4 regions of the Streptomyces sp. NPDC025651 genome follow, and region 1 is predicted to be linked to each of the others. Evidence: riboswitches for the same ligand, from Rfam matches in the RefSeq annotation. Region 1 holds a riboswitch; each other region holds the start of a gene.

Region 1 (7,579 bases):
GGCGACCCTCGGCGGGCAGCCGAGTGGCTGGACGAGGCGCTGACGGCCGGGCGGAAGGTCATGGGCTTCGGCCACCGCGTCCACAAGCACGGCGACTCCCGCGTGCCGATCATGCAGAACGCCCTGGACCGCCTCGTGGCCCGCGCCCCCGGTCCCGAAGCGACCCGCCTGGCCGCCCTGCACACGGCGCTCCGTCATGCCGTGCTCGCCCGCAAGGGCATCCACCCCAACCTGGACTACCCGGCGGGCCTCGCCTACCACGTGATGGGCTTCGACACCCCCGCCTTCACCCCGATCTTCGTGATGAGCCGCCTCACCGGCTGGACGGCCCACATCACCGAACAGCGCGCCCACAACGCCCTGATCAGGCCTCTCGCGTCGTACGAGGGACCGGATCAGCGGGCGGTGCCCGCGGTGGCCGCCGGTGTCGCGACGCCGGATTCGGCCACGTGATCCTTCTCGGCGGCGACGGCACCGGCGGACAGCAACGTCGCTCCGGCCAGGCTCCCCCACAGCGCCGCCGGGCCATGGGGCGCAAGGGCCGTGATGACCGCCGGGGAGACGGCGAGCCCGAAGCCCGTGGAGAGTTCGAAGCGGGCCAGCGCACGGCCCATGGTGTGGGCCGGGGCGAGGGCGGTGACCAGTGCGGTGGCGCTGCCCGCGTAGACGATCTCGCCGACGGTGCAGAGCACGGACACCGCGGCGACGGCCGGGGCACCCCAGCCGTGGCCCAGTGCGGTGGCCGCGAGAAAGCCGAGGTAGGAGGCGGCGAGCAGCACGCCGCCGAACGCGAGCACGGTCCGCCGGGAGGAGCGGGACAGCGCGACGGTGACCGGCACCTGCAGGGTGACCACCAGCACGGTGTTGGCCACGAAGATGGCCGCCGACCACACCGGGGACGCGTCCAACTGCGTCACCAGGATGAGCGGGAGCGCGATCTCGGGGACGTTGAGGCAGAAGACGTAGACGACGTTGGCGGCAAGCAGCGCGCGCATCCGGGGCGCGGGGGCCTCGGGTCCGCCCGTGGCCGGGGCGGCGGCCGGACGGGCGTGCAGGTGGACCGACCAGGCCAGGGCCGCCGCGGCGAGACAGGCGGCCCCGGTGACGGCGGCCAGCGCCTGCAGCGCGCCCGCGCCGCCCGCCAGGCACGCGGTGGCGACGAGCGCGCCCACGCCCAGGCCCGCGTTGCGCAGGGCACGCCCCGCCGCGAGCGCCGCGTCGCGTTCGCGGCCGTGGGAGACCGTGGCCACGAGTGCCGCATGGGCGGCGGGCCAGGCCTGGTTGCCGATGCCGAGGAGGAGCGCCGCCGTCCCGAACAGCCAGACGTGCCCCGCCGGGGTGGCGAGCAGTACCGCCACGCCGAGGACCCGCACCAGCATCGACGCGGCCACGACCGTGCTGCGTGCGCCCCGGTCGAGCCAGCGGCCCACCGCGGGCATGCACACCAGTCCCGCGACGATGCCGACCGTCATCGCGATGCCGGTGGCGGGCGCCGAGAGCCGCAGGACCGTCACGCCGTAGAGCAGCAGGAAGGGGCGCAGCAGACCGGTGCCGAGGGCGTCCACGGCCAGGGCGACGGCATAGCGCGGTCCGCCGGAGGCGCGGACCAGGGCACGGGGCTGGTTCTTGAGGGTGGTGGGCATGGAGCTCACCGTGCGGTGGACCGCCCGGCGGGACACGTCACTTGACGGACACCGTCAACTGTCGTCGTCGCCGACCGTGCGACCAGCGATGATGAGCGGATGACGTTGCGCATCGACATCACGGGCCTGCCGACCGAGCACGTGCGGTTCGCCGCGTCGCCGCTGGCCGAGCTGACCGCGATGCTGCACGCGCTGGCGGAACCCGGACACCATCCGCAGCTCGCCGACTGGGCCGCCGGCGTCTGGGCCGGGCTACCGCCCGAACTGGTCGAGCGGCTGCGGGAGGCGGAGTTCCTCTGGCGCTCCTCACAGGCCGACTTCCTGCTGCCCGCCCGGCCCAGGGCGACCCTCGCCGAGGAGTTGGACGACGTCGACCGGATCGACGACGAGCGGTATGTGACCGCCGCGCTCATCACCACGTGCGGCAGCGACCGGGTTCCTTGCGGCACCGCGTCGCCGCTCACCGACGCGGCCGCCCGCGAGCGGGCCCTGGATCTGGCCCAGGCGCGCGGGGCGCGGCAGGAGGCCTTCGCGGAACGGCTGCTCGCGGACCCCGCCGCGGTGCGGTCGCGGGTGCGCAGGACCCTCGAACTGTGCGCCGGCGCCTTCTTCGACGAGGCCTGGGCGGGTGTCGCCGTACGGATCGCCACCGACCTGCGCGTGAAGAACGACCTGCTCAGGCGCCAGGGCCTCGACGCGGCGCTCGCGTCGGTCTCCGGCGCGGTCGCCCTGGCACCGGACGGCGACCGCATCGTGGTGGACAAGCTGCAGGACAAGGCGACCACCGCCGACGGCGCCGGGGTCACCTTCATCCCCAGCGTCTTCGGCAGCCCGCACCTGGTGGTGGTCCACGCGCCGGGGTGGCAGCCGGTGGTGCAGTACCCCGTGGCCGCCCCAGGCCCGTCGGAGCCGGTGTCGCTGGAGACGGTCACGCTCCGGCTGGACGCGCTCTCCCACCCCGTACGCCTGCGCCTCCTGCGCACCCTGGCGCGCGGCCCGCACACCACCGGCGAGTTGGCCGCCGCCTGGGAACTCTCGCTGCCGGAGGTCTCCCGGCATCTCGCCGTGCTGCGCCGTGCGGGCCTGCTCACGGCCAGGCGGGACGGGCGCTACGTCCGGCACACCCTCAACGTGCCCGATCTGACGGCGCTGGGGGCCGACCTGCTGGCGGCCGTACTGCGCTGAGCGGTACGGCCGCCAGTGCCCCCGCCGGGGCGAACGGCTCGGCCGCGGGCCTACTTCACCCGCTCCCCGGCACCCAGTTCCTCACGGACCGTGCGGGCGGCCGTGACCAGGCTCTCCAGCGAGGCGCTGGTCTCGGGCCAGCCGCGGGTCTTCAGGCCGCAGTCGGGGTTCACCCACAGCCGTTCGGCGGGGATCGCCTTCAGGCCCGCGCGCAGCAGTTCGGCCGCTTCCCGCGCGCTCGGCACGCGTGGGGAGTGGATGTCGTAGACGCCGGGTCCCGCCTCGCGCGGGTAGCCGTGTGCGGCCAGTTCACGGGCGACCTGCATGTGGGAGCGGGCCGCCTCCAGGCTGATCACGTCGGCGTCGAGGTCGTCGATGGCCTGGACGATGTCCCCGAACTCGGCGTAACACATGTGGGTGTGGATCTGTGTGTCCGGGCGTACGCCGCCGGTGCTGAGCCGGAAGGCCTCCGTGGCCCACGCCAGATAGGCCGGGCGATCGGCAGCCCGCAGCGGCAGCGTCTCGCGCAGGGCGGGCTCGTCGACCTGGATCACCGAACTCCCGGACGCCTCCAGGTCGTTCACCTCGTCGCGCAGGGCGAGGGCGACCTGGCGCGCGGTGTCGCCGAGCGGCTGGTCGTCGCGGACGAAGGACCAAGCGAGCATGGTGACGGGACCGGTGAGCATGCCCTTGACCGGGCGGCCCGTCAGGGACTGGGCGTACGTCGTCCAGCGCACCGTCATGGGCTCCGGGCGGGAGATGTCGCCCGCGAGGATCGGCGGGCGGACGTAGCGCGTGCCGTAGGACTGGACCCAGCCGTGCTGCGTGGCGAGGTAGCCGGTGAGCTGTTCGGCGAAGTACTGGACCATGTCGTTGCGTTCGGCCTCGCCGTGCACGAGGACGTCCAGACCGGCCTTCTCCTGGAAGGAGATCACCTCCTGGATCTCGGCCCTGATGCGCTCCTCGTAGCCGGCCGTGTCGATCCGGCCCGCGCGCAGGTCGGCGCGGGCGGTGCGCAGTTCGCCGGTCTGCGGGAAGGACCCGATGGTCGTGGTCGGCAGCAGGGGCAGGCCGAGGTGGGCCCGCTGGGCCGCGGCCCGTTCGGCGTACGGCTGGGAGCGGCGGGCGTCGCCTTCGGTGACGGCGGCGGCGCGGTCCCGCACGGCGGGGTCGCGGGTGATCGGCGAGCCGGCGCGCGAAGCCAGGTCGGCGCGGTTGGCGGCCAGTTCGGCGGCGATCGTGTCGGTGCCCTGGGCAAGGCCCTTGGCGAGGGTGACGATCTCGGTGGTCTTCTGGCGGGCGAAGGCGAGCCAGCGCAGGATCTGCGGCTCGATGTCCCGCTCCGCCGTGGCGTCGAGGGGCACGTGCAGCAGGGAGCAGGACGCCGACACGTCGACCCGGTCGGCGAGGCCGAGCAGGGTGCCGAGGGTGGACAGGGACTTCTCCAGGTCGTTGACCCAGATGTTGCGGCCGTTGACCACGCCGGCGACCAGCCGCTTGTCGGGGAGTCCGCCGACTTCGGCCAGGGCGTCCAGGTTGGCGGTGCCGGCCTCGGTGAAGTCGAGAGCGAGGCCTTCGACCGGAGCCTTGGCGAGGACGGGCAGCGCGTCGCCGAGCCGCCCGAAGTACGTCGCCACCAGCAGCTTCGACCGGTCGGTGAGGGCGCCGAGGTCGCGGTAGGCGCGCGCGGCGGCGTTCAGTTCGGCCGGGGTGCGGTCCTGGACGAGGGCGGGCTCGTCCAGCTGGACCCACTCCGCGCCCGCCGCGCGCAGGTCGGCGAGGACCTCGGCGTACACCGGCAGGATCCGGTCCAGGAGGGTGAGCGGGTCGAAGTCGGCGGCGACGCCCGGGGCGGGTTTGGCGAGCAGGAGGTAGGTGACCGGGCCGACCAGGACGGGCCGTGCGGCCAGGCCGAGGGCGAGGGCCTCCCTGAGCTCGGCGACCTGCTTGGTGGAGTCGGCCGTGAACACCGTGTCCGGGCCCAACTCGGGGACGAGGTAGTGGTAGTTGGTGTCGAACCACTTGGTCATTTCCAGCGGCGCCACGTCCTGGGTGCCGCGGGCCATGGCGAAGTAGCCGTCCAGGGCGTCGGTGTCGACGGCGGCGCGGTGGCGCGCGGGGACGGCGCCCACCATGACGGTGGTGTCCAGGACGTGGTCGTAGTACGAGAAGTCCCCGGTGGGCACTTCGTGGATGCCGGCCTCGGCCAGCTGCCGCCAGTTGGCGCCGCGGAGTTCGGCGGCGGTCGTCCGGAGGGCGTCGGCGGTGACGCGGCCCTTCCAGTAGCCCTCGACGGCCTTCTTCAGTTCGCGGTTCTGGCCCTGGCGGGGGTAGCCGTACACGGTGGCCCGTGCTGCCGCGGCTGCGGTCTTGCCGGTCACGGAGATCTCCTTCGCGAGATGAATCCCTGAGATCCCGGCGACGGGACGAGAGCGCGAAGGGGTGACGAACCGGGCGGGTACGGCCTCGCGCGGCAAGGCGCGGTCGTCCGCCTGATATGTACGCCGACCCGCCCACGAGGTCACCGGGATGTCCGCGCACGGGTGGTCCGTGCACGGGCAGTTGGCAGGTCTTCGGACTCGCGGGCACGTCTCGTCGTACGAGACACCTAGTGGCCGTCGCTTCCCAGGTCCTGTCTGTCGGACCCAGTGCGTATGACGGCGGTCGTTCCCGCTCACCGCTGCGGGGCAGTCCCGGATTCCCACCGGGTTCCCTCTTGCGACGCCTCCCGCCTGGCTGACGGGGCGAACCAGCTGCGTGGATCAGCCTATCGGACATCGCCGCACGTGACGACGTCAGCTTGTGGCGTACGCGACGTCAGTCCTCGCCGTACGCATGGAATCCGCGTCCCGACTTCCGGCCCAACAGCCCTGCCTCCACCATCCGTTGCAGCAGTGGCGGCGGGGCGTACAGCGGTTCGCGGAACTCGTCGTACAGCGATTCGGCGATCGAGACGACGGTGTCCAGGCCGATCAGGTCCGCGAGCTTCAGCGGGCCCAGCGGGTGGGCGCAGCCCAGTTCCATGCCGGTGTCGATGTCCTCGGCGGTGGCGAAGCCGGACTCCGCCATGCGGATCGCCGACAGGAGGTACGGGATCAGCAGGGCGTTGACGACGAAGCCCGAGCGGTCGCGGGAGCGGATGACGCTCTTGCCCAGCGTCGCCGCGGCGAACTCCTCGGCGCGGCGGGCCGTTGCGGGCGCGGTGTGCAGGGAGGTGACGAGCTCCACCAGCGGCAGCACCGGCACGGGGTTGAAGAAGTGCAGGCCCACGACCCGGTCCGCGCGGGTGGTCGCCATGCCGAGCCGCATCACGGGGAGCGAGGAGGTGTTGGTCGCGAGGATCGCCTCCGGGTCCTCGACGATCTTGTCGAGGGCGGCGAAGACCTCGGTCTTGGCGTCCTGGTTCTCCACGACGGCCTCGACGACCAGCTGGCGGTCGGCCAGGTCCTCCAGACTGCCGGTGAACGTCATGCGGGCGAGCGCGCCGCGCGCCGCGTCCCCGGCCAGCTTGCCGCGCCGCACGGCGCGCTCCAGGGAGGCCTCGACCCGGTCGCGTGCCGCGAGGGCGGCCACGGCGTCCGCCTCGCACACCACGGTGTCCAGGCCCGCTCGCGCGCACACCTCGGCTATGCCCGCGCCCATCTGCCCGCCGCCGACCACGCCGACGCGTCGAATGCTCTCGCTCATGCCGGTGCCTCCGCCTGCCGCACGAGGTGCCGGGAGTAGGCATCGGGGGTGAAGAACAGCGGCAACTCGCCGCTGAGGGCGGTGTGTTCGAAGAGCGCGCGGATGTCGTCGAGGGGCGCCCACGGGTAGGCGGCGCCCAGGGCGGCGAGCTCGTCGTCGAGCAGACGCCGTACCGTTTCGCGGTCGATGACGCGGTGCCGCAGCCACTGCCAGACCTGCACGCGGGCGATCTCCGCGGTGGCCGCGTCCTCCATCAGCCCGTCCAGGGCGACGGCGCCCTGCCCGCGCAGCCAGGCGGCGAAGTAACCGAGCGCAACGGCGATGTTGGCGCGCACGCCCTCGGGGGTCGGCGGCCCGCTGACGCGCCGCACCGACAGCAGGTCCTGGGCCGTGACCTCCACGTCGTCCCTGCCCCGGTCGAGTTGGTGGGCTCTCGTGCCGAGGACGGCGTCGAAGACCTCCCGGCACACGGGCACCAGGCCGGGGTGGGCGACCCAGGAGCCGTCGAAGCCGTCCTCGGCCTCGCGCTCCTTGTCGAGCCGCACCTTCGCGAACACGGCCTCGTTGACGGCCGGGTCCCTGCCCGGCACGTGGGCGGCCATGCCGCCGATGGCATGGGCGCCGCGCCGGTGGCAGGTGCGCACGAGCAGTTCGGTGTAGGCGCGCATGAAGGGCGCGGCCATGGTGACCTTGGCGCGGTCCGGCAGCAGGAAGTCGGTGCGGTGGCCGAACGTCTTGATCATGCTGAACAGGTAGTCCCAGCGGCCCGCGTTGAGCCCGGCGCTGTGCTCGCGCAGCTCGTAGAGGATCTCCTCCATCTCGAACGCCGCGGTGACCGTCTCGATCAGGACGGTGGCGCGGATCGTGCCGCGCGGGATGCCGAGGAGCTCCTGGGCGGTGACGAAGACGTCGTTCCAGAGCCGGGCCTCGTAGCGGTTCTCCAGCTTGGGCAGGTAGAAGTACGGTCCGTGTCCCGCCTCGATCTGCCGCCGGGCGCAGTGGAAGAAGTACAGGCCGAAGTCCACGAGGGCGGCGGGCACGGGCCGGCCGTCGTACGCCAGGTG
Region 2 (7,579 bases), on a different contig from region 1:
CGTCACCTCGGCGAGCGTGCCGGGGTGCCAGCGCGGCGAGCGGTCCTTGTCGATGACCTGGGCGCGGATGCCCTCGGCCAGGTCGGGCGCGCTCAGGGCGGCGCAGGAGACGCGGTACTCCTGGTCCAACACCGCCTCCAGCGAGCCCAGTTCACGCGCCCGGCGCAGCGACGCCAGGGTCACCTTCAGCGCGACGGGCGACTTGGCGAGCAGCGTGTCGGCGGCCTCCTTCGCCGCGCGCGAGCCGTCCGCGAGGAGGCGGTCGACGATCTCCTCGACGGTGCCCGCGGCGTAGCAGCGGTCGATCCAGGGCCGCTCGTCCGCGAGAGGGCCCGGCGGCGCGTCCCCGACGTACCGCGCGAGGACTTCTCGTACGGGCGCCTCGGCGAGGTCGGCGAGCAGCCGGGGCAGTGACGACGACGGCACGAAGTGGTCGGCGAGGCCGCACCTGAGCGCGTCGCCCGCGGTCACCTGCGCGCCGGTCAGGGCGAGATGGGTGCCGAGCTCGCCGGGCGCGAGGCCGAGGAGGTAGGTGCCGCCGACGTCCGGCACGAAGCCGATGCCCGTCTCGGGCATGGCCACGCGGGAGCGTTCGGTGACCACGCGCACCCCGGCGTGCGCGGAGATTCCGACGCCGCCGCCCATCACGACGCCGTCCATGACGGCGACGTACGGTTTCGGGTAGCGGGCGACGCGGGCGTCGAGGCGGTACTCGTCGCGCCAGAAGGCCCGTGTCGCGTCACCGCTGCCGACGGTGACGTCCTCGTGGATGGACCGGATGTCGCCGCCCGCGCACAGCCCGCGCTCCCCCGCGCCGGTGAGCACCACGGTCGCGACGGCGGGGTCGCTCTCCCATGCGGTCAGCGCCTCGTCGATACGGCGGACCATGGTGTGGGTGAGGGCGTTGAGGGCGCGGGGGCGGTTGAGGGTGATGTGCGCCGCGCGGCCCTCGACGCGCAGGACCACGGGGTCGTCGGCCGCGGTCATCGGACGGCCTCGGTGAGGCCGCGGGCCACGATCACGCGCATGATCTCGTTCGTTCCTTCCAGGATCTGGTGGACCCGCAGGTCCCGGACGATCTTCTCGATGCCGTACTCGCTCAAGTAGCCGTATCCGCCGTGGAGTTGGAGGGCGCGGTCGGCCACGGAGTAGCCGGTGTCGGTGGCGAACCGCTTGGCCATGGCGCACAGTTCGGGGGCCCGCGGGTCGCTCCGGTCCAGGGCGTCGGCGGCCTGGCGCACCAGGGCGCGGGCCGCGGACAGCTCCGTGGCCATGTCGGCGAGCCGGAACCGCAGGGCCTGGGAATCCAGGAGGCGCGCGCCGAACGCCTCGCGGTCGGCGAGGTGGGCGATGCCGCGGTGCAGGGCGCTCTGCGCGCCGCCCAGGGAGCAGGCGGCGATGCCGAGGCGTCCGCCGTTGAGGCCGTTCATGGCGATGCGGAAGCCCTCGCCCTCGGCGCCGAGGCGGCGGTCCGCGGGGACGCGTACGCCGTCGAGGACGACCTGTCGGGTGGGCTGGGCGTTCCAGCCCATCTTGCGTTCGTCGGCGCCGAAGGACAGGCCCGCGTCGTCCCGTTCGACGACGAACGCGGAGATGCCGCCGGGCCCTTCCTCTCCGGTGCGGGCCATGACGACGTACACCTGCGAGGTGCCCGCGCCGGAGATGAACTGCTTGACGCCGGTGAGGACGTAGTGGTCGCCGTCGCGTTCCGCGCGGGTGCGCAGGGCCGCCGCGTCGGATCCGGCGCCGGGTTCGGTGAGGCAGTAGCTGCCGAGCGTCTCGGCCGCGCACAGGCCGGGCAGCCAGCGGGCGCGCTGGCTCTCGTCGCCGTAGCGGTCGATCATCCAGGCGACCATGTTGTGGATGGAGAGGTATCCGGCGATGGAGGGGCAGCCGGTGGCCAGGGCCTCGAAGACGAGGGTTCCGTCGGTGCGGCCGAGCCCCGAACCGCCGTGTTCCTCGCGTACGTAGACACCGCCGAGGCCCAGTGCGGCGGCCTTGCGCAGTACGTCGACGGGGAAGTGCTTGTCGCGGTCCCAGGCGACGGCGTGCGGCGCGAGGTGTTCCTCGGCGAAGTCGAGCGTGACCTCGGCGAGGGCGAGCTGGTCCTTGGTGAGGGCGAGTTGGCCCTTGGCGAGGGTGCCGTTCGGCGACGTCATCGCGGTCATCCCATCGTGGGGATGGTGAAGTCGGCGCCTTCCCTCGCTCCGGATGGCCAGCGCGAGGTGACGGTCTTGGTGCGGGTGTAGAAGCGGATGGCGTCGGGGCCGTGCTGGTTGAGGTCGCCGAAGCCGGAGCGCTTCCAGCCGCCGAAGGTGTGGTACGCCACCGGGACCGGGATGGGTACGTTGACGCCGACCATGCCCGCGCCGACGCGGCGGGAGAAGTCGCGCGCGGTGTCGCCGTCCCGGGTGAAGATGGCGACGCCGTTGCCGTAGGAGTGCTCGGTCGGCAGGCGCAGGGCCGCCTCGTAGTCGGCCGCGCGGGACACGCACAGGACGGGGCCGAAGATCTCCTCGCGGTAGATCCGCATGCGCGGTGAGACCCGATCGAAGAGCGTGGGCCCGGCGAAGAAGCCGTCCGCGTGTCCGGGCAGGGTGAAGTCGCGTCCGTCGACGACGAGTTCGGCTCCTTCGCCCACGCCGATGTCGACGTAGCGGCGTACGCGGTCGAGGGCTTCGCGGCTGACCAGCGGGCCGAAGTCGGCCTCGGGGTCGTCGGAGCGGCCGATGCGCAGCTCGGCGACGCGTTCCTTGAGGCGGGCGACGAGCGCGTCCGCGGTCTCCTCGCCGACCGGCACGGCGACCGAGATGGCCATGCAGCGCTCCCCCGCCGAGCCGTATCCGGCGCCGATGAGGGCGTCCACGGCCTGGTCGAGGTCGGCGTCCGGCATCACGATCATGTGGTTCTTGGCGCCGCCGAAGCACTGGGCGCGCTTGCCGTTCGCGGCGGCCGTGGCGTAGATGTGCGCGGCGATCGGGGTGGAGCCGACGAAGCCGAGGGCCTGGACGCGGGAGTCCTCGAGGAGGGTGTCCACCGATTCCTTGCCGCCGTTGACGACGTTGAGGACGCCGGGCGGCAGGCCCGCCTCGAGGAAGAGCTCGGCGAGCCTGAGCGGTACGGAGGGCGCGCGCTCGGACGGCTTGAGGACAAAGGAGTTGCCGCAGGCGAGGGCGGGCGCCGCCTTCCACAGCGGGATCATCGCGGGGAAGTTGAACGGGGTGATCCCGGCGGTGACGCCGAGCGGGACGCGCAGGGAGTGCACGTCGATGCCGGTGCCGGCGTTGTCGGTGAACTCGCCCTTGAGCAGGTGCGGGATCCCCGCGGCGAACTCCACGACCTCCAGGCCGCGTTGCAGGTCGCCATGGGCGTCGGAAACGGTCTTTCCGTGCTCGCTGGACAGCAGGCGGGCCAGCGACTCCCGCTCCCCTTCGACGAGTTGGAGGAACCTCAGCAGCACGCGGGCGCGCCGCTGGGGGTTCCACTCGCCCCACTCGCGCTGCGCGGCAGCGGCATCGGCGATCGCCGCGGTCGTCTCCGCGCGCCCGGCCAGCGGCACCTGCGCCTGTACGGAACCGGAGTTGGGGTCGTAGACATCGGCGAAGAGTCCGGACGTGCCGGACACGTGCTTGCCGCCGATGAAATGTGTCAGTTCACGGACCATGAGAGCCTGCTCTCGTCGGGTGAGATCCGGGGATGGCACGGCAGACCGACGGCGGCACCGGGGTGGGGGTGCGCGGCCGGGAATGACGTGGGACGCGAAGGCTCAGGAGCCGTCGCGGAGTCGGGGGGCGTCAGGGGCCACCGCTCGCTCCGCCGGTTCACCTGGGTCGTGGGTACGGACCGGTGCCATGCGTGTCTGCTCCATCCTCGTGGACAACACGGAACACCCCGCGGCCGGTATCCTGACTCCCGGATCAGCGCGCGTTCTCCCGCCTTCCCGACGGCACTTGTCCGTCAGTGGCGCATCGCTCCACGAGAACGCGCTCCCCGGTCACAGTGGCGGGACCGCGCCGGATTCACACCGGCTTCCCTGCACCGCGGGCTCTGGTCACGAACATATAGTTGGACGTCCTAGTAAGTCCACCCCGACTTACACGAAGGCCGGAAGCAGCGCCTCCGCCACCGCCTCGACCGAGGGCGGGAAGACCTCGGCCTGCTCCAGCAGTTGCGGGCGGCGGAGTAGGGCGGGGCAGGGACGTTCAGGTCGGTGCGTGGTGGGCCAGCGCGTGGTGCGGGTCCTGCTCGCCTTCGACGGGCGCGGGGTCGGCGTGGACCAGCGCCGCGGTCAGCCGGGGCACCGCGTGCAGCAGCGCGTGTTCGGCGTCGACCGCCACCTGGTGCGCCTCGCGCACGCCGAGTGAGCCGTCCACGAAGACCGCCACTTCGGCGCGCAGCCGGTGCCCGATCCAGCGCATCCGCAGCTCGCCGACACCCCGTACGCCCGCCACGTCCAGGAGAGCCCGTTCGGCCGCGTCGACCAGCGCGGGATCGACCGCGTCCATGACGCGCCGCAGGACCTCGCGGGCGGCGTCCCGCAGCACCAGCAGGATCGCGGCCGTGATGAGCAGCCCGACCACCGGGTCGGCGAACCGCATGCCCAGGGCTGCGCCGCCCGCGCCGGGCAGCACGGCCAGCGAGGTGAATCCGTCCGTGCGGGCGTGGAGTCCGTCGGCGACCAGCGCGGCCGAGCCGATCTCGCGGCCGACGCGGATGCGGTACCGGGCCACGCATTCGTTGCCGACGAAGCCGACGAGCGCGGCGGCCGCCACGACGGGGACGTGCTGCATGTCCCGTGGGTTCAGAAGCCGTTCGAGGGCCGTCCACCCGGCGAACGCGGCCGAGGCGGCGATGGTGAGCACGATGACGAGGCCCGCGAGATCCTCGGCCCTGCCGTATCCGTACGTGAAGCGACGCGTCGCGGCCCGCCTCCCCAGGACGAACGCGATGCCGAGCGGCACCGCGGTCAGGGCGTCCGCGGCGTTGTGCACGGTGTCGCCGAGCAGGGCGACGGAGCCGGAGACCACGACGACCACGGCCTGTGCGAGGGCCGTGAGCCCCAGCACGGCGAGCGACATCCAGAGCGCCCGCATCCCGCGCGCCGAGCTCTCCATGGCGGTGTCGACCTTGTCGGCGCTGTCGTGGGAGTGCGGCACGAAGAGATGCCGCAGGCGGCGCCGGAGGGAATGGGCGTGGGGGTGGGAATGGGCGTGGGGGTGGGGGTGTCGATGCGGGTGAGGGTGCTCGTGGTCGTGGCGGTCGCTCACGTGGGGCCCCTTCCAGTACGCGGACTTCCAGTACGCGGACGGCGCCCCTCATTGTGTGCGTACGAGCGCCCGCGAGGCGTGCGTATGGCTACACGCATGCGGCCCTCACCTGCGCATCTTTCGCACCGGCACGGTGCGAGGTCCCTGCGGTGTCGCTGTGGGGCGACTACCGCGCGCTCAGCAGCCCATCGCCCACGTGTGGGAGTCGCCGCGGTCGTTGGCGGTGGCGTTGTAGCCGACCTCGTCGCCCGGGCGGAGGCAGATCGTCATGTCGCCGCCGGTGGAGGGCCACTGGACGGCGTCCTCGTGGACCTGGACGTGGTCCTTGACGCCGGGTCCGGAGATCCCGTGGTTCGCCCAGGAGGAGTCCTCGTCGGCGATCCAGCTCTCCCACCATTCGTCGTCGCCCGATGCGTTCATGCGCTGGCCGCCGAAGTTGGCCTCGGTCCAGGCACAGAAGTTGCCGCTCGGGCAGTCCGCCGCCGACGCGGGTGCGGCCGTGGTCAGACCCATGCCGGTGGCGAGCAGAACGGCGGCGAGCAGGGCTACGGGGTGTTTCATGAAGGGTTCCTTTCCTTGCCTACTGCGGTGAGTGAGTGGTGCTGCGCGGACGGCCCGTCGAGTTCTGCGGTGAGCAGTTCCCGCGCCTCGGCGAGTGCGTGCGCGCGCATCTCCCGGTAGGCGGCGCGGTCGCTCGGCAGGGCCTTGGACTTGAGGTTGTTGACGTGGGTGACCGCCCGGAACCAGCGGCGCTGGTCGCCGTAGAGACGCCGCTCCGCGGTGGCCAGGCAGCCGTCGGTGTGGTGGCCGATGACGTGCCCGCTGGGCAGCTTGAGCCTGAGCTCGGTGGGGCCGGTGCCGAACAGCGCGCGGTCGACCCGGCGGGCTTCGGCCGCGTCGGAGGGCGGGCGGCCGGGGCGCGGCGGGGTGAGTCCGCGACCGGTCAGGCAGCGGTCGGTGAGCAGGAGTTGCGCTGCCTTGAGGGTGTCGTCCGGGCTGAGCGAGACGGTCGGTTCGCGGGGCGTACCGCAACCGGCCAGGCCGGCGAGCGGGGCCAGCAGACACAGCGCCGTGAGCGCAGCGCCGCGCGTGCGCCGCCCGGGGTTCACCCCTGCTCGCAGTCAGGGTGTCGGCCGGTGTCGAGGGCGTCGAACTCGTCCCACCACTCCCAGCCCCCCGAGTGGTCGGCGCCGTGGATCCTGCGCCGCGGACAGGGTCGCGGACTCGGGACGTGCGGGGCGTACACGGTCGTGTCGACCTGTGAGCCGGACGACTTGGCGTGGCGGTGCGCGCGGTCGGCGGGCACGGCGAATCCGCCGGCCGCCCGGTCGCGGCGCCAGGCGCCACCCGCCCCCGCCTCTCCCGGCTCGGGCCAGGAGCAGACCTTCCCCGGCGCGCCCCCGGCCGGGGGCGCGAGCGGAGGTGACGCGGTCGGCGCGGGTACCGCGAGGGTGCCGGACACGGCAAGGACAGGGCGGCTCAACAGGGCCTCCGGGTGCGACAGCTGGACGATGCACGCGCTGCCTTCCCGGGCGTTGCCGCAGGCAAGCGCGGCGCCCGGAGACGTCACTCGAAACAGCGAGTTGTCATATCGCGGCGAGCACGGCCCACGGCACGCACGCCCACCTCTGGCCCCGCGTCTTCCCCCCCGAACCCCGCACCCGGCCCCGGCCCCGGCCCCGGCCCGGAGAGCTTCGCCCGGCCGACGAGGCGCGCTACACGGCCTCGTCCCGGTGCGTGGGCCGGCCGTCCAGGACCGTCAGGAGCACCGGCAGGTCCGGCAGGTCGGTGGCGGCGGTGGTGAGCGGGTCGTCGGCGAGGACGGTGAGGTCGGCGCGGTGGCCGACGGCGATGCGCCCCGCCTCGTGCTCCTCCCCCGCCGCGCGGGCCGCGTTGACGGTCATGCCCCGCAGCGCCTCCAGGGCGGTGAGCGCCTGCTCGGGGCCGTGCGGGGCCTGGTCGAGGTCGCGGCTCGGGCGACGGTGGCGGGCGCCCGCCATGACGGCGAGCGGCGGGTAGGGGGCGATGGGCCAGTCGGAGCCGAGGACGACCGTGGCGCCCGAGTCCCACAGGTCGCGGCAGCGCCAGGCGCGCGAGGCGCGCTCCTCGCCGAGGCGGCGCGACCAGTTGTCGGTGTGGTCGGCCCGGGTGAAGTCGCAGCAGTGGGTGGGCTGCATGGAGGCGATGACGCCGAGTTCGGCGAAGCGGCCGAGGGTGTCGTCGGGCACGGTCTCGATGTGCTCGATCCGGTGCCGCACGTCTCGCCCTCCTGCGGCCATGGCCTTCTCGACGGAGTCCAGGGCGTGGCGCAC
Region 3 (7,579 bases), on a different contig from region 1:
ATCTCGTCCTCGGTGGGCACGTCCTCGAGGTAGCGGCGCACGGTGTAGTCGGCGCCCTCCGCGTCGAGCAGGGTGAGGGCACCGCGGCACTTCGAGCAGGCGGGGTTGATCCAGATCTCCATGCGCACACGCTACCCGCGAACCACCCGCCCCAGGCCGCTCGGCGCCGCTCTGTTCGAATACCCCAAAGCCCTTCTGGCCAGCGGCGATTGTCAGTGCCCCGCAGTAGAATCACAGTAGTGTTCGAGGGCGCCCGACGGGGGGTCCTGACCGCGACAGGAGGATGCCTTGCCCGCTGCCGCACTCACATCGAAGCGTGTGTCCAAGACCGTACCGAAGCCCGTCCTGATCGACCTGCCGTACGCCCCGCTGGAGAAGAAGGCGCTCCCCGCCGGACGCCCGCGTGAGTGGTACGTCAACCACAACCGCCGCCTCAAGGCCATGCGCCTGGCCATCGCGCTGCTCGACTCGGGCGTCTATCTGCCGAACCAGGCGAAGAACAGCACGATACGGCGCATGGCGGAGGACGTCGGGATCCATCCGCCGTCCGACATCACCTGCCACATGGTGCGTGCGCTGATGCGCTACAGCAGGTGAGCAAGTGCGGTGCCCGTGGGGCGGGTTGGCCCCGTGGGTCCCGCGTTCTCGCACGATGTCCGTGTGGGCCCGGGTGATTTCCGCCCGGGCCTGTGCGTGCACTTGTGCGATGGGACATGCTGTGGCCATGACCCAGCAGGAACCCGCCGGCACCCGGCCGGCCCCCGTGGGCGAACTGCCGCTCCTGACGACCGCCGAACTCCCGGACGGCGCCCGCCTTCCGGTGCGGGCCCTGCGCGCGCCGGAGCCGGAGCGCTTCCTTCCGTCCGGCTCGGGACCGGCACCGGGCCCGCCCCCGGCCCCGGCGGTCCTGATCCTGCCCGCGATGGGCACGCCCGCCCGCTTCTACCGCCGCTTTGCGCACGCCCTGCGCGACGAGGGCCTGACGGCGCTCACCGTCGACCTGCGCGGCCAGGGCGAGGCGACCCCGCACGTCACCGACCCCGCCGCGCCCGACCACGGCTACCGCACCGTCGTCGAGGAGGACCTGCCCGCCGTCGTCGCGGCGGTCCGTGCCGCACTCGGCACCGAGCCGCCCCTGTACCTCCTCGGCCACAGCCTGGGCGGCCAACTCGCGCTGGTGCACGCCTCCCTGGGGGTGGGCCCCGGCGTCGACGGCGTGGTACTCGTCGCCTCGGGCTCGGTCTGGTACCGCGCGTACGGCCCGCTGCGCGCCCCCGCCCTGCTCGTCGGCGAGCTCCTCATCGCGGCGACGGCGACCGTGCTCGGCCGCTGGCCCGGCACCCGCCTCGGCTTCGGCGGCAACCAGCCCAAGGGCGTCATGCGCGACTGGGCGCGCCAGGGCCGCACCGGGCGCTACGGGGCCAGGGGCTCCGCGCTCGACTACGAAGCCGCGCTCGCCGCCCTGGACCTGCCCGTGCTCGCGGTCGGCGTCGAGGGCGACACGTACGCTCCCGCGTCCGCCCTCGACCACCTGCTCTCCAAGGTCCCGAGGGCCCGCCTCACCCGCCGCCGCTACACCGCGCAGGAGGCGGGCGCCCGGCTCGACCACTTCGCGTGGACCCGCGCGGGCGCCGCGCTCGCCAAGCAGGTGGCGGGGTGGGTGGCCGAAGAGGAGCGGCCCGGCGGGGGAGCGGACGCCGCCGGGCCCGGGAGCTGATCCGGTCACCCGTTCGCCGTATCCGGCATGCGCGCCGGGCCCCGGCCGCATTGGCTGCTGCTGAGGGCCGGAGCGGCGACCGCGGGGCGACCGGCCGTCCGCCGCGAGCGCGAGAGGGGAGCGAGCATGACGACCCCGGAGGCACGCGCGACGACCCCCGAAGCACGCGCGCGTGCGGGCAAGGCCGCCCGCAAACGCGCCTCGCGCTCCTCCCACGGCGCCTGGATACCCTCCGCCGACCGCCCCGACCCGGTGGCCGTCCTGGAGCGCCAGGGCGCCGACCGGGTCCAGGAACTGCTCCCCATCCGCTACGGCCGCATGGCCGCGTCCCCCTTCGCCTTCCTGCGCGGCGCGGCCGCCGTCATGGCGGGCGACCTCGCCGCCCAGCGGCACACCGGCCTCACCGTGCAGCTCTGCGGCGACGCCCACCTCATGAACTTCGGCCTGTTCGCCTCGCCCGAACGCGCCCTGCTCTTCGACCTCAACGACTTCGACGAGACCTGCCCCGGGCCCTTCGAGTGGGACGTCAAACGGCTCGCCGCCAGCGTCGCCGTCGCCGCCCGCGAGAACGGCACGGGCGAGAGCGGCGCCCACGAAGCGGCGCGGGACGCCGTGGCCGCGTACCGCAGGAGCATGCGGCGCCTGGCGGGCCTCGGCGAGCTCGCCGTCTGGTACGAGCGCATCGACGCCCGCGACCTGCCCCCTCTCGCGCGCCCCGGCGCCTGTCGCGACCGCGTGACGGCACGCCTGGACCACGCCCGCAGGCGCACCAGCCTCCAGGCGCTCGGCAAGCTCACCGAGGTCGTGGACGGCGAGCGCCGCATCGTCCACGACCCGCCGCTCCTCGAACCGGTCGGCGCCCCCGACATGGCCGCCCTGCGCAAGATCTTCGGGGACTACCGCTCCACGCTCGCCGAGGAGCGCCGCCTCCTCCTGGACCGCTACCGCTTCGTCGACGCGGCCCGCAAGGTCGTCGGCGTCGGCAGCGTCGGCACCCGCTGCTTCATCGTGCTGCTCGCCGGGCGCGACGCGGGCGACCCGCTCTTCCTGCAGATCAAGGAGGCGGTGCGGTCCGTCGTCGAGGACCACCTGCCGACCGGCCCCCACATCCACCCCGGGCACCGCGTGGTGGCGGGGCAGCGGCTGCTCCAGGCGGCGAGCGACATCTTCCTCGGCTGGATGACGGGGCCCCAGGGCCGCGCCTTCTACTGGCGCCAGCTGCGCGACATGAAGGGCTCCGCGGACCTCGCCGCCATGTCGGCCGACGAACTGCGTGCCTACGCCCGGCTGTGCGGCACCGCCCTGGCCCGCGCCCACGCGCGCTCCGGCGACCGCATCGCGATCGCCGCCTACCTCAGCGGCTCGGACACCTTCGACCGCGCCGTGGCCGACTTCGCGCTGCGCTACGCGGCACAGAACGCCCGGGACCACGCGGCGCTCACCGCGGCGATCGACTCCGGCGTGATCGGGGCGGCACCCGGGATCTGAAGGGCCCTGGCCGTCCTCGGCCCATGGCGCCGCCCGTGCCCGTGTTCACCCTCGGCGGCACCGTCTCCGCGCGGGGCGGCGGCAGTTCGCCCCGCCTGACCGGCGCCGAGATCCTCGCGGCCACCGGCGCGGTCCCGCCGAGCGTGTGGCGGTGGCGAGCGCCGCGGGGCACGGTGTCGTCGTGGTGCAGGGCACCGACCCCCTGGAGGAGACCGGCCCCGGATCCGAGAGCGACATGCTCGGGCGCGGCCTGCTCCCCGCGGGCGACCTGGACGCGCCGAAGGCCGGACTCCTGCTGCACGCCCTGCTCGCGGACGGCGCCGACCGTGCCCAAGTGGCCGACGCCTTCCGGGCGTTGACCGACCGCTAGCCGATCTGGTCCGGGGTGACCGTCAGCCAGCGCTTGTCGGCGGTCACCTTCTGGCCCAGCTCCCGCTGGCGCTGCGCGTTCTTCTTCTTCATCCCGTCGAGCTGCTTCATGTACGCGTCCTTGCGGTTGACCCAGACCCGTACGCCGCCGTGCTCCACGTCCGCGGAGTGGAACAGCATCGGGCCGTCGCTGACCGGGGTGTCACCGGCGGCGAGGAGCGGCTTCCTCCACTCGTCGATGTACGTGTTGATCGCCGCGGGCTTGCCCTCGTACCAGGTCAGCGGCGCCCACAGGTTCGGCGTCAGCTCGCGCTCGCCGAGCTTCTCGCGGTCCTTCTCGCCGAAGCGGCCCTCGGCGATCTCCTTGCGGGAGGTGGTCACTTCACCCGTCTTGCGGTCCTTGAGCTGCATGGAGACGCCGATGACGTTCTGCGGCTTCACGCCGTAGCCGTACTTCGGGTCGCCGAGGACCATGCGCACCAGGTCCTCGGCGGCCGCGCTGACCACGTACACCTCGATGCCGTGCGAGCGCAGCGTCTTGTAGAGCTGCTGCATGCCGCGCGAGAACTCCGGCGCCTTCACCTCGGTCTTCGTGAGCTTCCCGCCCTCGTAGTACTCGGCGGGGATCGGCTTCTTGTACGCCAGGAGCTCGTCGACGTACCCCTTGAGCTCGTTCAGCGTGAAGCCGGAGAAGATCTGCGCGGCCCACGGGTAGCAGACCTGGTCGTCCACCTCGCACAGCCGGTTGTAGTAGCTGTAGAGGCTCTCCTTGTGCCCGGCCTTGTCCTTGAAGGGGATGACCTTCAGGGACGGGTCCATCGTCTTGCGGGTCAGGACGCCCTTCATCTCCAGGAACGGCAGCAGCGACTCTTCGAGGTCGTTGCGGTATGTCGTGTTGTCCGCGTCGAACACGGCGTACGCGCCCTTGTGGTCGTTCTTCGCGATGACCTTGCCGAGCTGCTTCGCGACGGGCTTCGGCCAGTGCGACAGCTCACGGGCGGTGGCCGCCGAGGTGTCGGCGGCGCCGGCCTCGCTCGTCGGCCACAGCGTGCTGCCCGCGAGGACGGCGGCGGCCAGCGCGCCCGTGGTGCCGATGACGGCCAGCTTGCCCTTTGCCCGTACTGCCATGTCTCTACGTCCCTGCCGTTCCCTGAGAGCGATGCGCGGCCCCGTCCGGAGCGGCGCGCAATGCTATGGGGCGACGCCGGCATTTCCCATGATCGAAGTCACCGTGCGCAGGGGGCATGGGGCAGGGGAACACGGGTAGCCGAAGCGGACGCCGGGACGGTGCGGGGCGACCGTGTGCGAGAGCCCTGCGCGGGGCTCGCGTGCCGGACTCACGTGCCGGGTTCGCGTGCCGGGCCGCCAGGCCGAGGACGCCCTGTACGCGAAGCTGACCGCGGCGGGCGTGCGGATCGCGGGCGAGACGAGGACAAGCCGTACGGCAGCCGGGAGTTCGGCACCCTCGATCCGGCGGGAAACCGCTGGTCGTTCGGCACCTACCGGGGCGAGCCGAGGCCCGGGCCGACCCTCTGGACAGGCGTGATAACTTGCGCAAGCCAGTCAAACCCACACCTGGGCCAGGGAATCCGGTGAGAATCCGGAACTGACGCGCAGCGGTGAGGGGGACGGGCGGGGCCACGGCCACTGGGCGTCTTCGGACGCCTGGGAAGGCGCCCCGCCCGGCCGATCCCGAGTCCGAAGACCTGCTGGCGCCTCCGCTCGCACACCGGGCGGCGGAGGTCGTGACGCAGGCCAGGCTCCGCGTATGAGCCGTGAGACTCAAGGGATCACGTGTCCTCGAAGAACCGCCGTATACGTACGTTCGCCCTGCTCGGCGCCGGAGCGCTCGCACTCACCGCGTGCGGCGGCTCCGCGGAGAAGACGGCGGGCAAGGACGCGAAGGGCTATCCCGTGACGGTCGCCTCCTGCGGCAAGGAGGCCGAGGTCGAGGCGCCGCCGCGGCGGGCCGTCTCCCTGGACCAGGGATCCACCGAGATCCTGCTCTCGCTCGGCCTCGCCGACCGCATGGTGGGCACCGGCACGTGGACCGACCCGGTCCTGAAGAACCTGGCCGAGGACAACGCGAAGGTGGAGCGGCTCTCCGACCGCTACCCGGCACTGGAGAAGGTCCTCTCCAAGGAGCCCGACTTCGTCAGCGCGTCCTTCCTCTACACGGTCGGCAAGGGCGGCGTCGCCGACCGGATGAAATTCACCGAACTCGGCGTCCCCGTCTATGTCTCGCCCACCGACTGCGCGGGCAAGGACAACGACGGCGGCGGCGACGGCAAGCGCGTCAGGACGCTGACCATGGACACCGTCTACGGCGAGGTGCGGGACCTGGCGAAGGTCTTCGGGGTCGAGAAGCGCGGCGAGAGGCTGATCGATGAGCTGAAGGGCCGGACAGCGAAGGCCACGAAGGACATCGACGCCTCCGACGTGACGCTCCTGTACTGGTTCGCCAACTCCGACGCCCCGTACATGGCGGGCTGCTGCGGCGCCCCCGGGATCATCACCCGCGAGCTCGGCGCGAAGAACGTCTTCGACGACACGCGCGAGGAATGGCCGCAGATCAACTGGGAGACGGTCGCCGACCGCGACCCCGACGTCCTCGTCATCGGCGACCTCACGCGCAAGTCGCAGTCCGCGGAGAGCGCCGATGCGAAGATCAAGTTCCTGGAGACCAACCCGGCGACGAGGAACCTGACCGCCGTGAAGAAGAAGCGCTACGTCCTGCTGAGCGGCCAGGCCATGAACCCCACGATCCGCACGGTCGACGGCGTCGAACAAGTGGCGGCGGGTCTACGGAAGTTCGGACTGACGAAGTGACGCCCGGCATGCGGGGCGAGCCCTCGCGCCCGCCGACGTCCACGGCGGGCGACGCGGCCGCGCCGGCGCGCGGTGCCGCTGCGGCGGCTGACGCGGTCGCGGCCCGGGGCGTCGGCTCGGTGTCCGAGGCCGCCCCCGCACCCGCCGTCCCGCCGGTCGCGTCTGCCGTCCCGCCGGTTGTATCTGCTGTCCCGCCGGTCGCGTCTGCCGTCCCCTCGGCCGCACCCGCCCTCCCTCCGGCCGCACCCGCCCTCCCCTCGGTCCCCGGTGTCCTGCGGCAAGGGCTGCTGTGGCTCGGGGGCCTCGGGGTGCTCGTGGTGTCCGTGGCCGTTGCCGTCACCATCGGGCCCGCGGACATCTCCGTGCCCGACGTGTGGTCCGCCGTCGCCGCGCACCTGGGGTGGGGCGAGGCGCGGCTCACGCCGATCAGGGACGGCATCGTGTGGAACCTGCGGATGCCCCGCACCCTGCTCGCCGCGGTCTGCGGCGCCGGGCTCGCGGTCTGCGGGGCCGTCATGCAGTCCCTGCTCCGCAACCCCCTCGCCGACCCCTTCGTGCTCGGGGTGTCGTCCGGGGCGTCCACCGGAGCCGTCGCCGTCGTCGTCCTCGGCGTCGGCGGGGGAGCGCTGTCGGTCTCGGCCGGTGCCTTCGTGGGCGCGCTCTGCTCGTTCGCCCTGGTGCTGCTGCTCAGCCACACCCTGGGCGGCACGACGGACCGGGTCGTCCTGTCCGGCGTCGCGGCCATGCAGCTCTTCTCCGCGCTGACGTCGTTCGTCATCCTCGCGGCGGGCGACGCGGAGACCACGCGCGGCGTCATCTTCTGGCTGCTCGGCTCGCTCAGCGGGGTCGGCTGGACGGACGTGTGGCTGTGCGGGGCGGTGCTCGCCACGGCGCTGCTGATCTGCCTGTCCCACGCCCGCACGCTGGACGCCTTCGCGTTCGGCCAGGAGGCGGCGGCGACCCTGGGCGTCCGGGTGGCCCGCACCCGCCTCGTCCTGCTCTGCACGACCGCGCTGCTGACCGCGGCCCTGGTCAGCTCGGCGGGCGCCATCGGCTTCGTCGGCCTGGTCCTGCCGCACGCGGCCCGCGCGATCGTCGGCTCCGGTCACGCGCGCCTGCTCCCGGTCACGGCACTCGCGGGCGCGGTCTTCGTGGTCTGGGTGGACACGCTGGCCC
Region 4 (7,579 bases), on a different contig from region 1:
CCATTTGTCGGCAAAGCGCTTCCCGGCGCTGCGCCGCTCCCTGGTCAAGTACACCTCGCTCTACACCGCACTCGCCGAGGTGTACGACGTGCACCTCGCCGAGGCCGAGGAGACCATCGAGACCTCCCTCGCCACCCCGCGCGAGGCCGGCCTGCTCGGCACCGACGTCGGCCTGCCGATGCTGCTCCTGTCCCGCCACTCGCTGGACGGGGACGGCCAGCCGGTGGAGTGGGTGCGCTCCGTCTACCGCGGCGACCGGTACAAGTTCGTCGCCCGCCTCAAGCGCCCCACGGACTGAGCCCGACCGGGATCCTCCCGCGAGGACCCGAGATCCTCCCGCAAGGACCCGAGATCCTCCCCGCACGGCCCGGGGTCTGGCGCGGATCACCGCGCTGTTCTACGTTCCTCCCGTCATCGCATGATGAGCGGGAGGACGACCCGGTGCGCAGAGCAACTCCTCGATCCATCGTCATCTGGTCCCTCGTCGCGCTGATCGGCGCCGCGAGCTGGACCGTCCTGGCACTCGCGCGCGACGAGGAGGTGTCGGCCGCCTGGATGGTGGCGGCGGCCCTTGGCTCGTATGCCATCGCGTACCGCTTTTACTCCAAGTTCATCGCGTACAAGGTCCTCAAGGTCGACAAGTCGCGGGCCACTCCGGCGGAGCGGCTCGACAACGGCATCGACTTCCACCCGACCGACCGGCGGGTGCTGCTCGGCCACCACTTCGCGGCCATCGCGGGCGCGGGACCGCTGGTGGGGCCCGTGCTCGCCGCACAGATGGGGTATCTGCCGGGCACCATCTGGATCATCGTCGGCGTGATCTTCGCGGGCGCCGTGCAGGACATGGTCGTGCTGTTCTTCTCGACGCGGCGCGACGGCAGGTCGCTCGGGCAGATGGCGCGCGAGGAGATCGGCCCCTTCGGCGGCGCGGCCGCGCTGCTCGCCACCTTCGCCATCATGATCATCCTGCTCGGGGTGCTCGCGCTGGTCATCGTCAACGCGCTCGCCGAGTCGCCGTGGGGCACCTTCTCCATCGCGATGACCATCCCGATCGCGCTCCTCATGGGCTTCTACCTGCGGGTCCTGCGGCCAGGACGGGTCAGCGAGGTCTCGCTCATCGGCATCGCGCTGCTGCTGCTCGCGCTCGTCTCGGGGCGCTGGGTCGCCGAGTCGTCCCTCGCGGACACCTTCACCCTCGCGCCCTCGACGCTGGTCGTCTGGCTCGTGGCGTACGGCTTCATCGCGTCGATCCTGCCGGTGTGGATGCTGCTCGCGCCGCGCGACTACCTGTCGACGTTCATGAAGATCGGCACCATCGTGCTGCTCGCGCTCGGTGTCGTGATCGCGCTGCCCACGCTGAAGATGGATCCGGTGACCGACTTCGCCTCGCGCGGCGACGGGCCCGTCTTCGCGGGCTCCCTCTTCCCCTTCGTCTTCATCACCATCGCGTGCGGGGCGCTGTCCGGCTTCCACGCGCTGATCTCCTCGGGCACGACGCCGAAGATGATCCAGAAGGAGACGCAGGTCCGGATGATCGGCTACGGCTCCATGCTGATGGAGTCGTCCGTCGCGATCATGGCGCTCGTCGCCGCGTCGATCATCGACCCCGGCCTGTACTTCGCGATGAACGCGCCGGCGGGTGTCGTCGGCGACACCGTGCAGGAGGCCTCGAAGGCCGTCGCGAACTTCGGATACTCCATCTCCCCCGCCGACCTGGCGCAGGCGGCCAAGAACGTGGAGGAGTCCTCGCTGCTCTCGCGCACCGGCGGCGCGCCCACGCTCGCGGTCGGCGTCTCGGAGATCTTCTCGAAGGTCACCGGCGGCTCGATGCGGGCGTTCTGGTACCACTTCGCGATCATGTTCGAGGCGCTGTTCATCCTGACCGCGCTCGACGCGGGCACGCGCGTGGGCCGCTTCATGCTGCAGGACATGCTCGGGAACGTGTACAAGCCGTTCAGGAAGGTGAGTTGGAAGCCCGGACTCGTGCTGACCAGCGCCGCCGTCACCGGCCTGTGGGGCTACTTCCTCTGGGTCGGCGTGCACGAGCCGCTCGGCGGGATCAACCAGCTCTTCCCGATCTTCGGCATCGCCAACCAGCTCCTCGCGGCCGTCGCCCTCGCCGTCTGCACGACGTTGCTCGTGAAGTCCGGGCGCCTCAAGTGGGCCTGGATCACCGGTATTCCGCTCGCCTGGGACGCCACGGTGACGCTCACCGCGAGCTGGCAGAAGGTGTTCTCCAGCGATCCGCGCGTCGGCTTCTTCCAGCAGCGCTCGAACTACCAGGACGCCATCGACGAGGGCAAGGTCCTGCCGCCCGCCAAGACCATGGACGACATGCACACCGTCGTCACCAACTCCACGGTGGACGGCGTCCTTTCGGCGGCGCTCGCCCTGCTCGTCGTCGTCGTGATTCTGGACGCCGGGCGGATCTGCGTCAGGCACATCCGCAACCCCGGGGCCTCGCGGCTGAGCGAAGCACCGTACGTGGAGTCGAAGTTGACGGCGCCCGCCGGGCTCTTCCCGACCGAGGAGGAGAAGCAGGAGGCCCGCAAGGAGCGGGAGGACCGGAAGAAGCGGGAGCTCGCGCCATGACCTGGCTGCTGCGGGGGCTGCGCTGGATGCGGTGGTACGTCCGCGAGCTGACCGACGAGTCGGCGTACGACCGCTATGTGGCGCATATTCGCAGGGAGCATCCGGCGGCAACTGTCCCCAGCCGCCGCGTATTTGAACGGATGCGGACGGAACAGGCGGAGTCGGACCCGAGGCAGGGCTTCCGCTGCTGCTGAGCAGGCAACTCGCCCTGCCCACCCCTGTCCGTTATCCGGACAGGGGTTCCAAACCGCGAGACCGTGGCTTAGATTTCCCGCACGTTAAGCATGGGATGAGTGAGGGAACGGAGCCGCGATATGTCAGATGCGCCTGAAGTGAACAGACCGGTGGTCACGCCGGTCCGTGTGGTCATCGCAGCCTGCCTTGTCGCACCCTTCGTGGCAATGCTCTGGGTGAGTTCGTACGCGAAGATCGAACCGACCTTCATAGGCATCCCGTTCTTCTACTGGTACCAGATGCTGTGGGTGCTCATCTCGACGGCGCTCACGATGACCGCCTACAAGCTGTGGCAGCGTGACCAGCGCGCCCGCAAGGAAGGTGCGCGGTCATGAACGACGGGGTCAACGGCGTCGCGCTCGGCGTCTTCATATTCTTCTTCGTCGCGGTCACCGTCATGGGCTTCCTCGCCGCCCGCTGGCGCAAGGCCGAGAACGACCAGAGCCTGGACGAATGGGGCCTGGGCGGACGGTCGTTCGGCACCTGGGTCACCTGGTTCCTGCTCGGCGGCGACCTCTACACCGCGTACACCTTCGTGGCCGTCCCCGCGGCCATCTACGCGGCGGGCGCGGCCGGCTTCTTCGCCGTGCCGTACACGATCCTCGTCTACCCGCTGATCTTCACCTTCCTGCCGCGCCTGTGGTCGGTCTCGCACAAGCACGGCTACGTGACCACCTCCGACTTCGTGCGCGGGCGCTTCGGCTCCAAGGGGCTCTCCCTCGCGGTCGCGGTCACCGGCATCCTCGCCACGATGCCCTACATCGCGCTCCAACTGGTCGGCATCCAGGCCGTCCTGGACGTCATGGGCATCGGCGGCGGCCCCGACACCAACTGGTTCATCAAGGACCTGCCGCTGCTGATCGCGTTCGCCGTGCTTGCCGCGTACACGTACTCGTCGGGCCTGCGCGCGCCCGCCCTGATCGCGTTCGTGAAGGACGGCCTGATCTATCTCGTCATCGCCGTCGCGATCATCTACATCCCGATCAAGCTGGGCGGCTTCGACGACATCTTCGCCAAGGCGGGCGAGGCGTTCGGCGTGGTCAACGAGGACACCGGCAAGCCGCGCGGCGCCCTCGCGCCGCCCGAGGCCGGGCAGTGGACGTACGCGACGCTCGCGCTCGGCTCGGCCCTCGCGCTGTTCATGTACCCGCACTCGATCACCGCGACGCTCTCCTCGAAGAACCGCAACGTGATCCGCCGCAACACCACGATCCTGCCGCTGTACTCGCTGATGCTGGGCCTGCTCGCGCTGCTCGGCTTCATGGCGATCGCGGCCGGGGTCAAGGTCGACAACGGCCAGCTGGCGATCCCGCAGCTCTTCGAGGACATGTTCCCCGACTGGTTCACGGGCGTGGCCTTCGCCGCGATCGGCATCGGCGCGCTCGTGCCCGCCGCCATCATGTCCATCGCGGCCGCGAACCTGTTCACCCGCAACATTTACAAGGACTTCATCAAGCCCGACGCGACGCCCGAGCAGGAGACCAAGATCTCCAAGCTGGTCTCGCTGATGGTGAAGGTGGGCGCCCTCGTCTTCGTCCTCGGCATGGACAAGACGGTCGCGATCAACTTCCAGCTCCTGGGCGGCATCTGGATCCTGCAGACGATGCCCGCGCTGGTCGGCGGCCTGTTCACCCGGTGGTTCCACCGCTGGGCGCTGCTCGCCGGATGGGCGGTCGGCATGGTCTACGGCACACTGGCCGCGTACGGCGTCGCCTCGCCCACGCAGAAGCACTTCGGCGGCTCCTCCGACACCATCCCCGGCATCGGTGAGATCGGCTACATCGGCCTGACCGCGTTCGTCCTGAACGTGATCGTGACGGTGGTCCTCACCTTCGTCCTGAAGGCGCTGAAGGCCCCCGAGGGCGTCGACGAGACCTCCCCCGAGGACTACACCGCGGACGCGGGCGACAAGGGCGTCTCGGTCGAGCTCCCCACGGTGGGCGCGGGCTCCGGCCACTGACCTCGCACCACCGCCGAAGGGCCGCCGGGAGGATCCGGCGGCCCTTCGCCGTGTGTACGGGAGTTGACGTTCCGTGGCCCGCACCGGGCGGGCGGCCCCTCGCGACCGACACAAGATGTGGGCCTGCTTCAGAAACCCGGCACAAGATGTATGCTCGTGCTCGCTGTCGTCGCAGGGGAATCCGGTGCAAGTCCGGAACTGTCCCGCAACGGTGTATGTGTACGTCTTTGTCGTACCCGCAAGTCCGAGGACCTGCCGACAGTGCGCCCGAGCCGCCCGGCCCGGGCGCCGACCGTCCGGGCCTCGTGGAATGGGCCGGTGGACGCGGTGAGCCGCCCTGCCCGGGTGCGCCCGTGTGTGCCGTCCCCCTCCCCAGGCCCAGAGCCGAGCGAGGGAGAGCCACGTGACCATCGCGCCTGCCGAACCTGCGTCAGCGAAGACCGCGCCGACCGACGAGGGTACCGACGGGCCAGGGACCGCGCTGCTGCGCACCCTGACCGACCTCACCGCCGACCTCCCCGACGCCGACCCGGGACGGGTCGCCGCCGCCGCGCTGCGCGGCCGGTCGGCGAACGCCGACGAGGCGGAGCTGCGGGAGCTCGCCACCGAGGCGGCCGCGGGGCTCATCTCCGAGGACCCGGCGTACTCGAAGCTCGCCGCGAGGCTCCTGTCGATCGGCATCCGCGAGGAGGCGGCCACGCAGGGCGTGCGCTCCTTCACCGACTCCATCGCGGTCGGCCACCGCGAGGGCCTGATCGCCGACCGCACCGCGTCCTTCGTGACCGAGCACGCGGCCCGCCTCGACGCCCTGGTGGACAACGCGCTCGCGGACGGCGCCGACTTCCGCTTCGGCTACTTCGGCCTGCGCACCCTGCACAGCCGCTACCTCCTGCGCCACCCGATCACCCGGCAGGTCATCGAGACCCCGCAGCACTTCATGCTGCGCGTGGCGAGCGGCCTCGCGGAGGACGGGAGCGCCCGCGCCGTGGACGAAGTCGCCGCGCTGTACGGCCTGATGAGCCGCCTGGACTACCTGCCGTCCTCGCCGACGCTGTTCAACTCCGGCACCCGGCACCCGCAGATGTCCTCCTGCTACCTCCTCGACTCCCCGCTGGACGAGCTCGACTCGATCTACGACCGCTACCACCAGGTCGCACGCCTGTCCAAGCACGCGGGCGGCATCGGGCTCTCGTACTCCCGCATCCGTTCCAGAGGCTCGCTGATCCGCGGCACGAACGGGCACTCCAACGGCATCGTGCCGTTCCTGAAGACCCTGGACGCCTCGGTCGCCGCCGTGAACCAGGGCGGGCGCCGCAAGGGCGCCGCCGCGGTCTACCTGGAGACCTGGCACTCCGACATCGAGGAGTTCCTGGAGCTGCGCGACAACACCGGTGAGGACGCGCGCCGCACCCACAACCTCAACCTGGCGCACTGGATCCCCGACGAGTTCATGCGCCGGGTCGCCGCCGACCAGGACTGGTCGCTGTTCTCGCCGGCCGACGTGCCCGAGCTCGTCGACCTGTGGGGCGAGGAGTTCGACGCCGCCTACCGCAGGGCCGAGGCCGCCGGGCTCGCCAAGAAGTCCATGCCGGCCCGCGACCTGTACGGCCGCATGATGCGCACCCTCGCGCAGACCGGCAACGGCTGGATGACCTTCAAGGACGCCGCCAACCGCACCGCCAACCAGACCGCGGAGCCCGGCCACACCGTCCACTCCTCCAACCTCTGCACGGAGATCCTGGAGGTGACGGACGACGGGGAGACGGCCGTCTGCAACCTCGGCTCGGTCAACCTCGGCGCCTTCGTGGTCGACGGGGACATCGACTGGGAGCGGCTCGACGAGACCGTCCGCACCGCGGTGACCTTCCTCGACCGCGTCGTGGACATCAACTTCTACCCGACCGAGCAGGCCGGGCGCTCCAACGCCAAGTGGCGTCCGGTGGGCCTGGGCGCCATGGGTCTGCAGGACGTCTTCTTCCAGCTGAAGCTGCCCTTCGACTCCCCCGAGGCCCGCGCCCTCTCGACGCGCATCGCCGAGCGCATCATGCTCGCGTCGTACGAGGCGTCCGCGGACCTCGCCGAGCGCAACGGCCCGCTGCCGGCCTGGGAGAAGACCCGCACCGCGCGCGGCGTCCTGCACCCCGACCACTACGGCGTCGAGCTGACCTGGCCGGAGCGCTGGGCGGCCCTGCGGGAGCGCATCGCCACCACCGGCATGCGCAACTCCCTGCTCCTCGCCATCGCGCCGACCGCCACCATCGCGTCCATCGCGGGTGTCTACGAGTGCATCGAGCCGCAGGTCTCCAACCTCTTCAAGCGCGAGACGCTGTCCGGCGAGTTCCTCCAGGTCAACTCCTACCTGGTGGAGGAGCTCAAGCGGCTCGGCGTGTGGGACGCGCAGACCCGTGAGGCGCTGCGCGAGTCCAACGGCTCGGTGCAGGGCTTCGGCTGGGTGCCCGAGGAGGTCCGCGCGCTGTACCGCACGGCCTGGGAGATCCCGCAGCGCGGCCTGATCGACATGGCCGCCGCGCGCACGCCGTTCCTCGACCAGGCGCAGTCCCTGAACCTGTTCCTGGAGACGCCGACCATCGGCAAGCTCTCCTCGATGTACGCCTACGCCTGGCAGCAGGGCCTGAAGACCACGTACTACCTGCGCTCGCGCCCGGCGACGCGCATCGCCCGCGCGGCCGGCGGCACGTCCGCCACCGCCGCCGCCCCCGTCCCCCAGCAGGTGGCCGACCCCGACGCCGTCGCCTGCTCCCTGGAAAACCCCGAGTCCTGCGAGGCCTGCCA

What was found. Region 1 has a riboswitch for cobalamin ahead of metE (5-methyltetrahydropteroyltriglutamate--homocysteine S-methyltransferase). Riboswitches for the same ligand answer to the same signal wherever they lie in the genome.
Region 2: another riboswitch for cobalamin. It lies ahead of ACZ4D5_RS39145 (CoA-acylating methylmalonate-semialdehyde dehydrogenase); the one in region 1 lies ahead of metE (5-methyltetrahydropteroyltriglutamate--homocysteine S-methyltransferase).
Region 3: another riboswitch for cobalamin. It lies ahead of ACZ4D5_RS05405 (ABC transporter substrate-binding protein); the one in region 1 lies ahead of metE (5-methyltetrahydropteroyltriglutamate--homocysteine S-methyltransferase).
Region 4: another riboswitch for cobalamin. It lies ahead of ACZ4D5_RS20345 (ribonucleoside-diphosphate reductase subunit alpha); the one in region 1 lies ahead of metE (5-methyltetrahydropteroyltriglutamate--homocysteine S-methyltransferase).

The regions. Positions count from the first base shown of each region.
Region 1 is NZ_JBVHLZ010000003.1:132,776-140,354, forward strand. Features, by position in the region: gene ACZ4D5_RS12845 (bifunctional 2-methylcitrate synthase/citrate synthase) at 1-453, shown strand, start outside; gene ACZ4D5_RS12850 (MFS transporter) at 396-1,643, opposite strand; gene ACZ4D5_RS12855 (DUF5937 family protein) at 1,743-2,828, shown strand; gene metE (5-methyltetrahydropteroyltriglutamate--homocysteine S-methyltransferase) at 2,879-5,209, opposite strand; cobalamin riboswitch at 5,376-5,597, opposite strand; gene ACZ4D5_RS12865 (3-hydroxybutyryl-CoA dehydrogenase) at 5,646-6,515, opposite strand; gene aceB (malate synthase A) at 6,512-7,579, opposite strand, start outside.
Region 2 is NZ_JBVHLZ010000016.1:150,667-158,245, reverse strand. Features, by position in the region: gene ACZ4D5_RS39155 (enoyl-CoA hydratase/isomerase family protein) at 1-987, opposite strand, end outside; gene ACZ4D5_RS39150 (acyl-CoA dehydrogenase family protein) at 984-2,159, opposite strand; gene ACZ4D5_RS39145 (CoA-acylating methylmalonate-semialdehyde dehydrogenase) at 2,165-3,664, opposite strand; cobalamin riboswitch at 3,879-4,058, opposite strand; gene ACZ4D5_RS39140 (cation diffusion facilitator family transporter) at 4,203-5,267, opposite strand; gene ACZ4D5_RS39135 (peptidase inhibitor family I36 protein) at 5,445-5,828, opposite strand; gene ACZ4D5_RS39130 (hypothetical protein) at 5,825-6,376, opposite strand; gene ACZ4D5_RS39125 (hypothetical protein) at 6,373-6,750, opposite strand; gene ACZ4D5_RS39120 (amidohydrolase) at 6,983-7,579, opposite strand, start outside.
Region 3 is NZ_JBVHLZ010000001.1:1,142,202-1,149,780, forward strand. Features, by position in the region: gene ACZ4D5_RS05375 (arsenate reductase family protein) at 1-122, opposite strand, end outside; gene ACZ4D5_RS05380 (hypothetical protein) at 289-597, shown strand; gene ACZ4D5_RS05385 (alpha/beta hydrolase family protein) at 725-1,717, shown strand; gene ACZ4D5_RS05390 (DUF2252 domain-containing protein) at 1,844-3,205, shown strand; gene ACZ4D5_RS05395 (hypothetical protein) at 3,357-3,575, shown strand; gene ACZ4D5_RS05400 (HAD family hydrolase) at 3,572-4,702, opposite strand; cobalamin riboswitch at 5,118-5,302, shown strand; gene ACZ4D5_RS05405 (ABC transporter substrate-binding protein) at 5,369-6,403, shown strand; gene ACZ4D5_RS05410 (FecCD family ABC transporter permease) at 6,412-7,579, shown strand, end outside.
Region 4 is NZ_JBVHLZ010000005.1:215,253-222,831, reverse strand. Features, by position in the region: gene ACZ4D5_RS20370 (GntR family transcriptional regulator) at 1-298, shown strand, start outside; gene ACZ4D5_RS20365 (carbon starvation CstA family protein) at 442-2,592, shown strand; gene ACZ4D5_RS20360 (CstA-like transporter-associated (seleno)protein) at 2,589-2,786, shown strand; gene ACZ4D5_RS20355 (DUF3311 domain-containing protein) at 2,907-3,161, shown strand; gene mctP (monocarboxylate uptake permease MctP) at 3,158-4,786, shown strand; cobalamin riboswitch at 4,937-5,060, shown strand; gene ACZ4D5_RS20345 (ribonucleoside-diphosphate reductase subunit alpha) at 5,190-7,579, shown strand, end outside.